2 regions of the Variovorax trehalosi genome follow, and region 1 is predicted to be linked to the other one. Evidence: predicted binding sites of a transcription regulator. Region 1 holds the regulator's gene; the other holds the start of a gene.
What was found. The regulator LexA, encoded in region 1, represses DNA repair genes until DNA is damaged. The targets are predictions, from matches to a motif close to ACTGTATNNNNATACAGT.

Region 1 (4,769 bases):
GCCAGCGTCCTAAGACGTGCGCCACGGAGGGAATTCCCTACGGGGGCGCATGCTATCCTCGACGTGAAATCCGCCTTGCCCAGCCCTCGGGCCGACGCTTGGCGTGACACAAAATCTAAGAACCGTCCGAGGACACCATGAGACTAATTTTGCTGGGCGCGCCCGGGGCGGGCAAAGGCACGCAAGCGGCCTTCATCTGCCAGAAATACGGCATCCCCCAAATCTCGACCGGCGACATGCTGCGCGCCGCCGTCAAGGCAGGCACCCCGCTCGGACTGCAGGCCAAGGCCGTCATGGACGCGGGCGCACTGGTGAGCGACGACCTGATCATCAACCTCGTGAAAGAACGCATCGCCCAGCCCGACTGCGCCGAAGGTTTTCTGTTCGACGGTTTCCCGCGCACCATTCCGCAGGCCGATGCCATGAAGGCCGCGGGCGTCAAGCTCGACTACGTGCTCGAGATCGACGTGCCCTTCAGCGACATCATCGAACGCATGAGCGGCCGCCGCTCGCACCCGGCATCGGGCCGCACCTACCACGTCAAGTTCAACCCGCCCAAGATCGAAGGCAAGGACGACGTGACCGGCGAAGACCTGATCCAGCGCGAAGACGACAAGGAAGAAACCGTCGGCAAGCGGCTCGACGTGTACAGCCAGCAGACGCGTCCGCTGGTCGACTACTACTCGGCCTGGGCCAAGGCCGATCCGGCCGCCGCGCCGAAGTACCGCGCCATCAAGGGCGTCGGCACGGTCGACGAAATCACGCAACGTGCCCTGGCGGCACTGAGCAGCTGATCCCAGCCGCCCTTTCGCAGGGCGGCTATTTCCCCAGCAGTTCCAGCATCAGCGCAATGCGCGCCTTCACGGGCGTGAGCGCGCCTGCGTCACGCAGCCGGTCGTCGGCCCTCGGCAGGATGCGGCCGCTGCTGCAGCGCGTCGCGCGCAGCACCGCAATGCCGGCGTCCTGCGCCTTGAGCGCGGCCGCTTCCAGCGCATAGTGCACGGTGCCATTGCCGGTGGTGGCCAGGACCAGTCCGCGGACAGGTTCCTCCGCACCCTCCCGGACGAGCGCATCGACGATCGCACCGCTCGCGCCGGCATGGCTCATGACGATCTCGACCCTCGGCCAAGGCCCTGACGTGTTCAGCGCCTTCGACGACTGGTTTGACGGTGCAGCCGGCCACTCCCTCACGCGCCGCACCGCGCCTTCTTCCACATAGCCGATCGGCCCTGCATCGCCGGACGCGAAGGCATCGAGCCGATAGGTATGCACCTTCTGCACATCCACCCCGCTGTGGACCATGCCGGCACACACCGCCATCACGCCCTGCGCGCCCACCGTGGTCGCAACCGCGATGGCATCCCGCACGTTCTGCGGGCCATCCGGCGAAAGCGCCGTGGCCGGGCGCATCGCGCAGGTCAGCACCACGGGTTTCGCCGGCGCCAGCACCGAGTGAAGGAAGAAAGCCGTCTCCTCGAGCGTGTCGGTGCCGTGGGTGATCACCACGCCCGCCACATCGGGCTGCGCCAGCCAATGCACGCAACGCTGTGCGAGTTTCTGCCAGATGTCGAACGCCATGTCCTTGCTGTCGACCTGCGCCACCTGCTCCGCCAGCAACGCGATGCCCTCGGGCGCCTCGATGCCGCCCAGCAGGTCCGCCACGTCCACTTGCCCGGCGGTGTAGCCGATGTTGTCGCCGCTGCTGGAGGCCTTTCCGGCGATGGTTCCGCCGGTGCCCAGAACCACCACGCGACGCACTTCAGGCAACGGGGAATGGGCCATGACTTGTCAACTTTCAAAAACTGGTTAAAAATACAGGTACTGGATATCTAGCCAGTGCCGCAAGGAACCACATATGCAGTTCGCCGTGAAGCTTACCGCCCGCCAGCAGCAGATCCTCGACTTGATCCAGAGCGCCATCGCGCGCACTGGTGCCCCACCCACGCGCGCCGAAATCGCCAACGAGCTGGGGTTCAAGTCGGCCAACGCCGCCGAAGAGCACCTGCAGGCGTTGGCGCGCAAGGGCGTCATCGAACTCGTCAGCGGCACCTCGCGCGGCATCCGGCTCAAGGGCGATGCACTGCGCTCACTCAACGAAACACGCCATCGCGAAGGCGGCCAGTTCTCGCTTTCGCTGCCCGGCATGGCGCAGCTGGCGCTGCCGCTCATCGGTCGTGTCGCGGCAGGCTCGCCCATCCTGGCGCAAGAGCATGTCGACCAGACCTACTACGTCGAGAACACGCTCTTCCAGCGCCAACCCGACTACCTGCTCAAGGTGCGCGGTATGTCGATGCGCGACGCCGGCATCATGGACGGCGACCTGCTCGCCGTGCAGGCCACCAAGGAAGCGCGCAACGGCCAGATCGTGGTCGCGCGCCTGGGTGACGAAGTCACCGTCAAGCGCCTGAAGCGCAACAAGCAGGTGATCGAGCTGCACGCCGAGAACCCCGACTACCCGACCATCATCGTCCAGCCCGGCGAGCCTTTCGAAATCGAAGGCCTCGCGGTCGGCCTCATCCGCAACACCATGCTGATGTAGGCCTCGCGGCCTGCTTGCAGCAGCACCCCATCCGGCCGCAACAGGTGGCGGGCGTATGGCGCGAAGTCGCCATCACCCTGTCGCGGCCGATTCAAGAAATCCTGCCTGTGTTCAACCTCAGACTTTTTTGGAGTTCACATGGGAATCGCCCTCCTCGCCATCGCTGATTTCTGGATGCCGCTGCAATCGCTTGCAAGCCGCCTGATGCCTGCCCGCCGCACCCGTCATCGGGACAGCGGCGACACCACCGCCGGACTGCGCTACGTGGCGGTGCGCCCCGCCTGCACCACACGCACCGCAGGCTCGCCTGCACCGACGGCAACTGCCGCCGCCCCAGCACGCCCGCTCCGCGTGGTTCGCGTGATCGACGGGAAAAGCAAGGACCGCAGCCGCATGGTGATCTCGGGCCGCATGGCCGATGTCTGCGCAGAGCTCGACCGGCTGGCAGCGCTCGAGGCGGCGGAGACCCTGGGCTCGGCTCCCCGCTCCGCCCACCTGCACTGAGGCATTTCCCCGGCGAACCGCTCCAGAAGCGCTTCCGGGGTGGGTATCCAAACGTTCACCGGCGCGACATCCCAATGCTGCGAGGCACAATGGCACGCCATGAACATTGTGATCCTCGACGATTACCAGGACGCCGTGCGCAAGCTGCGCTGCGCCGCCAAGCTGGACGCGTACGCGGCCAAGGTCTACACCAACACGGTCAAGGGCATCGGGCAACTGTCGGTTCGCCTCAAGGACGCCGACGTGATCGTGCTGATCCGCGAGCGCTCCCAGATCTCGCGGCAGCTGATCGAAAAACTGCCCAAGCTCAAGCTCATTTCGCAGACCGGGCGGGTCGGTGGCCATATCGATGTCAATGCCTGTACCGAGCGCGGTGTGGCGGTGGCCGAGGGCACTGGCTCTCCTCAAGCGCCTGCCGAACTCACTTGGGCGCTCATCATGGCGGCCATGCGCCGGCTTCCGCAGTACATCAGCAACCTCAAGCACGGAGCGTGGCAGCAATCGGGCCTCAAGTCGGCCTCGATGCCGCCCAATTTCGGACTCGGCTCGGTGCTCAAGGGCAAGACGCTCTGCATCTGGGGCTATGGCCGCATCGGCCAGCTGGTCGCGCGTTACGGACAGGCCTTCGGCATGCAGGTGGTGATCTGGGGCCGCGAGGCAAGCTGCGCCAAGGCGCGCTCCGATGGCTTCCAGGTCGCGCAGAACCGCCACGAGTTCTTTGCCGCGGCCGATGTGCTGTCGGTGCACCTGCGGCTCAACGAGGAGACCAACGGCCTCGTCACGCTCGAAGACCTGTCGCGCATGAAGCCGACGGCGCTCTTCGTGAACACCTCCCGCGCCGAACTGGTCGAGGCCGACGCGCTGCTCGCCGCGCTCAATCGCGGACGCCCGGGCCTCGCGGCCATCGACGTGTTCGAGAGCGAACCGCCGCTGCAGGGCCACGCGCTGCTGCGCCTCGAGAACTGCATCTGCACGCCGCACATCGGCTATGTGGAGCAGGACAGCTACGAGAGCTACTTCGGCCAGGCTTTCGACAACGTCGTGAGCTTCATCAAGGGCAATCCCACCAACATCGTGAATCCCGGCGCCTTGCAGGTTCGCCGGTGAGCTCATGAGCCGCCGGGCCGCCCCAAGGCGAATACCGCAGCCGAAGGCGCAGGTCATTCAATGAGCCAGCCTGCGCCCCGGGGCGCGCTCTGGGCGCTGCTGGCTGGCAATTTCGTGATCGGCACCGGCGTGATGGTGGTGCCTGGCACGCTCAACGAGATCAGCGCTTCGCTTGCTGTCACCGCTGCGACAGCCGGTCAGCTGATCACAGCGGCCGCGATCGTGATGTGCCTCGGCGCGCCGCTCCTGGCCGCCCTGGTCGCGGGCTGGGACCGCCGCCAGCTCCTGGCCCTCACGCTCCTCTGGTATGCCGCCGGACACGCCCTCTGCACGCTCATGCCGAGCTTCGCCGCCCTACTGCCGGTCCGCATGCTCACGGTGATCGCGCCGGCGATCTTCACGCCGCAGGCCGCGGCCTGCGCCGGCATGCTGGTGCCGCCGGAACACCGCGGGCGGGCCGTCACCTTCGTCTTTCTCGGCTGGTCGATGGCCTCGGTGCTGGGCTTGCCCATCGGAGCGCTGATCGGCGGCCACCTCGGCTGGCGCATGGCCTTCATGGCCATCGCGATGCTCAGCATCGTGAGCGCCGCCTCGATCTGGCTCACGCTGCCCACCGGCA
Region 2 (4,769 bases), on a different contig from region 1:
CAAGGGCGAGACGCCGGCGCTCGACGACACGCCCGAAGCCGGCTGAAGCCGCCGGCTCAGTCCACTTCGAGCAATCGCTTCAGCGACTGCAGGTCGCGCGCGATCCACGCGGCATCGCGCTCGAAGGCTGCATCGTCCATGTGCGGCTGGCGCAACAGCGTGAACTGCAGTTCGCAGGCGTCCGGCGCCACTCCGATCACGCGGAACGGCAGGTAGACCTCGGGCACGCCTTCGGGCGCGACCCAGTGGTCGAGCACGCCGAAGTCGTTGGCCGGTGCAAAGCGCATGCGGGCATCGCCGCTCTCGGGCGTGCGCACGATCCAGTGATCGCCGTGCGGCAGCAACGCGCTCTTGGCGAGGCCGCTGGCCCAGTCGGGCAGCCGCGCCGGATCGGCGGCCACCTTGTAGGCACGGCGCCAATCGCAAGCCACGCGTTGCGTGACGACGCGCGACAGCACGCCGTGCTCTTCATTCGTCTGTTGATTCATCGAAATCGCTCCTGAGCACCTTGGACACAACGGCGCCCGAGAAACCGCGCGCCATCAGGAATCGCATCTGCTTCGCCCGCTCCTTCGTATCGGCCGGCGGCGCGTCGAAGCGGCGGCGCCACAGGGCCGTGGCGCGTTCGACCTCGGTGTCCTGCAATCCAGCCACCGCCTCGGCAATGGCCTCGGGCGCGATGCCCTTGGCCTGCAACTCCTGCCGCACCCGCAGCGCGCCCGACCGGGCGGCGCGCTGGTTCAGCACCGAGGCCACCACGCGCGGCTCGCTGATGAAGTCCTTGGCGGCCAGTTCGTCGAGCGCCTTCGCCAGCGTGCCGGGTTCTTCTTCGTGCTTCGCCAGCTTGCGCTCCAGCTCCGCGCGCGAGTGCTCGCGCTGGCTCAGGAGCCGCAGCGCGCGGCCTTTGAGGGAGGGGGCGCCGAAAGCCATTCGTGGAGGGTCGCTCGCGCGGCCCGCGAAATTCGCGACGGGCCGCTGTCGAACTTACTCAGCCGCCTTGTCGGCCTTGGGCGCCTTGGCAGGCTTCTCGGCCTTTTCCGGCTCCGATCCTGCATCGGCGGCCAGCAGCGGAATGCCCAGCGACTCGCGCACCTTGTTCTCGATCTCGCGCGACAGCTCGGGGTTCTCGCGCAGGAATTCGCGGGCGTTGTCGCGGCCCTGGCCAATCTTCTCGCCGTTGTAGGCGTACCAGGCGCCCGACTTGTCGACGATCTTGGCGGTGACGCCCATGTCGATGACCTCGCCTTCGCGGCTGATGCCTTCGCCGAACAGGATGTCGAACTCCGCCGTCTTGAACGGGGGCGAAACCTTGTTCTTCACCACCTTCACCTTGGTTTCGTTGCCGATGGCTTCGTCGCCCTTCTTGATGGTGCCGATGCGGCGGATGTCCAGGCGCACCGAGGCGTAGAACTTCAGCGCATTGCCGCCGGTGGTGGTTTCGGGCGAGCCGAACATCACGCCGATCTTCATGCGGATCTGGTTGATGAAGATGACCATGCAGTTGGTCTTCTTGATCGTGGCGGTGAGCTTGCGCAGCGCCTGGCTCATCAGGCGAGCCTGCAGGCCGGGCAGCGAGTCGCCCATTTCGCCTTCGATTTCGGCCTTGGGCGTGAGCGCGGCGACCGAGTCGATGACGATCAGATCCACGGCGCCCGAGCGCACCAGCGAGTCGACGATTTCGAGCGCTTGCTCACCGGTGTCGGGCTGGCTGATCAGCAGGTCGGACAGGTTCACGCCAAGCTTCTGGGCGTACTGCACGTCGAGCGCATGCTCGGCGTCGACGAAGGCGCAGGTACCGGCCTGCTTCTGCATGGCGGCGATGACCTGCAGCGTGAGCGTGGTCTTGCCCGAGGATTCAGGGCCGTAGATTTCGATCACCCGGCCGCGCGGCAGACCGCCGACGCCCAGGGCGATGTCCAGGCCGAGCGAACCGGTGGAGACGACCTGGATGTCTTCGAGCGCCTCGCCTTCGCCGAGCCGCATGATCGTGCCCTTGCCGAACTGCTTTTCGATCTGGGCCAGCGCGGCCTGGAGGGCCTTGGCCTTTTCACTGTTGGCGACCGAGATGCTTGCGCCCTTGACGACTGCGTCCATGTGGAAATCTCCTTGAAAATCAACGGTTTGTGTCTGGTTTCGATCCATCTGCTTTTAATTACAGGCTGGATGCTTGAACAGTAGTGTAGGGGTTCGTGGGTTTCCGTAAACCCATTTTTTGGTCAGTTTGCTTTACCATTCGGCGCCATGGCCGAAGCTGCTTTCCCGACCGATCCCGACGCCTGGCGGCAAACCCACCTGGGTCGCCTGCTGGGCCATGCGATGCGCCGCTTCGACGAGCGCGTGCTGGCGCTGATGGCGCACGACGTCGATGTGCCGCTGGCCCTCTCGAACCTCGCCGCGCGCGCCCAGGTGAGCGCCGCGCACATCCACATCACCCGGCATCTCGCGCGCGAAGGCTCGCGCCTCACCGAGCTGGCCGACCGCGCCGGCATGACCAAGCAGGCGATGGGTTCGCTGGTGGACCAGTGCGAGGCCTGGGGGCTGGTCACGCGCGGGCCCGACCCGCTCGATGCGCGCGCGCGCCGCGTGCTCTTCACGGCCGACGGCCTCGCCTGGCTCGACGCCTTCCGCAGCGCGGTGACGCAGGCCGAGCGCGAGTTCCGCAGCAGCGTCGGCGACGAGATCGCCACCGTGGTAACCATCGGTCTGGAAGCCTATACAGCCGCGTAGACTCCCTCACAGAGACAAATGCGAACGGCGCCGGCATGGCGCCCGAACCGGCCGGAGGTGGCTCATGCGGATTCTGATTGCCGAAGACGACCAGGTGCTTGCCGATGCCCTGCTGCGCAGCCTGCGCACCTCGGGCGCGGCGGTCGACCACGTGGCGAACGGCTCGCAGGCCGACACCGCGCTCATGACCCACAGCGAGTTCGACCTGCTGATCCTCGACCTGGGCCTGCCCAGCCTGCACGGCATCGAGATCCTGAAGCGCCTGCGCGCCCGCGGCTCGCAGCTGCCCGTGCTGGTGCTCACCGCCGCCGACAGCGTGGAAGAACGCGTCAAGGGCCTGGACCACGGCGCCGACGACTACATGGCCAAGCCCTTCAGCCTGCAGGAGCTCGAAGCGCGCGTGCGCGCCCTCACCCGCCGCGGCATGGGCGCCACCAGCAACGCGATCCGCCACGGCCCGCTGGTCTACGACCAGGCCGGCCGCGTGGCGACCATCGACGGCAAGATGATCGAGCTCTCGGCGCGCGAACTCGGCCTGCTCGAGGTGCTGCTGCAGCGCGCCGGCCGGCTTGTGAGCAAGGACCAGCTCGTCGACCGCCTCTGCGAATGGGGCGAAGAGGTGAGCCTGAACGCGATCGAGGTCTACATCCACCGCCTGCGCAAGAAGATCGAGAAGGGCCCGGTGCGCATCGCGACGGTTCGCGGACTGGGTTATTGCCTCGAGAAAATCCCGGGCTGAACCGCAGTCCTGCGGTTTCAGCTCTACGGCTGCTTGCGCAAACCGGCCGACAGGGTGGCACCGTTGGTCGTCCTGACCAAGAAGAAGACGCTTCGGAAATAGCCATTGCTGTCGAAGGATCCCGCGGGCACCAGGACGATGGCCGCCGGCCCCAGGTAAGGCCGGTCCGTCTTGAGCTTGCAGGCATCCTTGCCATCGGTGCTGCCATCGACTGCGCTCAGCTTGAAGCCGTACATGTTCTTGGACGTGCCGGGTTCCGCCTGCGCGAGGATGCCCGAGATGCTGCAGTTGCCAATTTGCACTCCGGCCGTCTTACCCGTGAACGCCCCTGTGGCATCGACCTCGATCGACAGGCCGACGCCGAAGTTGCTGTCCGGGTTGGCCCACTTTCCGACCACACTGTCCTGCGAAACCGCCAGCGCGTTCTCCGTCGCATAGTTCAGGGGGCCGAACGCCGAGGGTTCACGCTTGCCGTAGGCATAGGTCCCGCGCATCGTCTTCTTGGAGGTGAAGGTGCCCGAACCCGTCACGGGCGAGGCATCGATGAAGTAGTAGGCCGTGTCCGGATTGAAGGACCAGTCCAGGCCCGCGACCTTGATCGATCCCCACAGCGTGCCGATGTGATCCTTGCTGGCAATCGCGCCGTCGGCCCCGATGAGGGTGAGATCGAGCAGCGAGACGTAGATGCCTTCGCTGTCGTTGCCCACGGCAGCGGTCGAACCGGCCTGTGGCGCGCTCAACGACGGCAGCGGCTCGCTGCCGGGCACCGGGTCGCGATTCGGCGGTGTCGATGGCGCACTGGGCGGCGCGGGGGCGGGGGCAGGCGCGGTCGCCGTTGGTGTGACCGGTGGCAGAGGAAATCCGACACCACCTCCGCCGCCTCCACCGCCGCCACCGCATCCGGTGGCGGCGACGCCCGCCGCCAGCACCGTCGCGGCGATCCACCATGGCTGCGCGCAGCCGTTCAATGACTTGGTCTTCATGACACTCCCTGAGATTTTTTATGGAATTGCAGAAACTGCGCGCAGAGACTACAACCGGGCACCCATGCAACCGCCGCGGCGCGGCTTGCAACCGCCGCACTAAGTCACGCCCGCCAGCAATTTCTCGCTCCTTCAGGAACCTGCCCCTTGAAGCTTTTCCAGCGCGCCCAGCGCTCCTTGTTCGGCGAGATCCTCGACTGGATGCTCACGCCGCTCCTGCTGCTGGTGCCGGTGAGCATCGGCGTCACCTGGCTGGTGGCACAGGGCATCGCCAATGCGCCGTTCGACCGCGCACTCGAGCACAACGTCAAGGCGCTGGC

Region 2: a site for LexA is predicted at 2,142-2,159, ahead of recA (recombinase RecA). Genes of this name have one in related genera too.

The regions. Positions count from the first base shown of each region.
Region 1 is NZ_JBPJZG010000001.1:1,211,109-1,215,877, reverse strand. It holds gene kdsB (3-deoxy-manno-octulosonate cytidylyltransferase) at 1-13, shown strand, start outside; gene adk (adenylate kinase) at 138-794, shown strand; gene ACSFA7_RS05700 (asparaginase) at 820-1,782, opposite strand; gene lexA (transcriptional repressor LexA) at 1,856-2,539, shown strand; gene ACSFA7_RS05690 (hypothetical protein) at 2,678-3,043, shown strand; gene ACSFA7_RS05685 (D-2-hydroxyacid dehydrogenase family protein) at 3,143-4,150, shown strand; gene ACSFA7_RS05680 (MFS transporter) at 4,211-4,769, shown strand, end outside.
Region 2 is NZ_JBPJZG010000002.1:534,539-539,307, forward strand. It holds gene yiaA (inner membrane protein YiaA) at 1-46, shown strand, start outside; gene ACSFA7_RS10490 (SRPBCC family protein) at 57-488, opposite strand; gene recX (recombination regulator RecX) at 469-930, opposite strand; gene recA (recombinase RecA) at 985-2,094, opposite strand; gene ACSFA7_RS10505 (MarR family winged helix-turn-helix transcriptional regulator) at 2,242-2,727, shown strand; gene ACSFA7_RS10510 (response regulator transcription factor) at 2,792-3,466, shown strand; gene ACSFA7_RS10515 (hypothetical protein) at 3,490-4,449, opposite strand; gene ACSFA7_RS10520 (sensor histidine kinase) at 4,597-4,769, shown strand, end outside.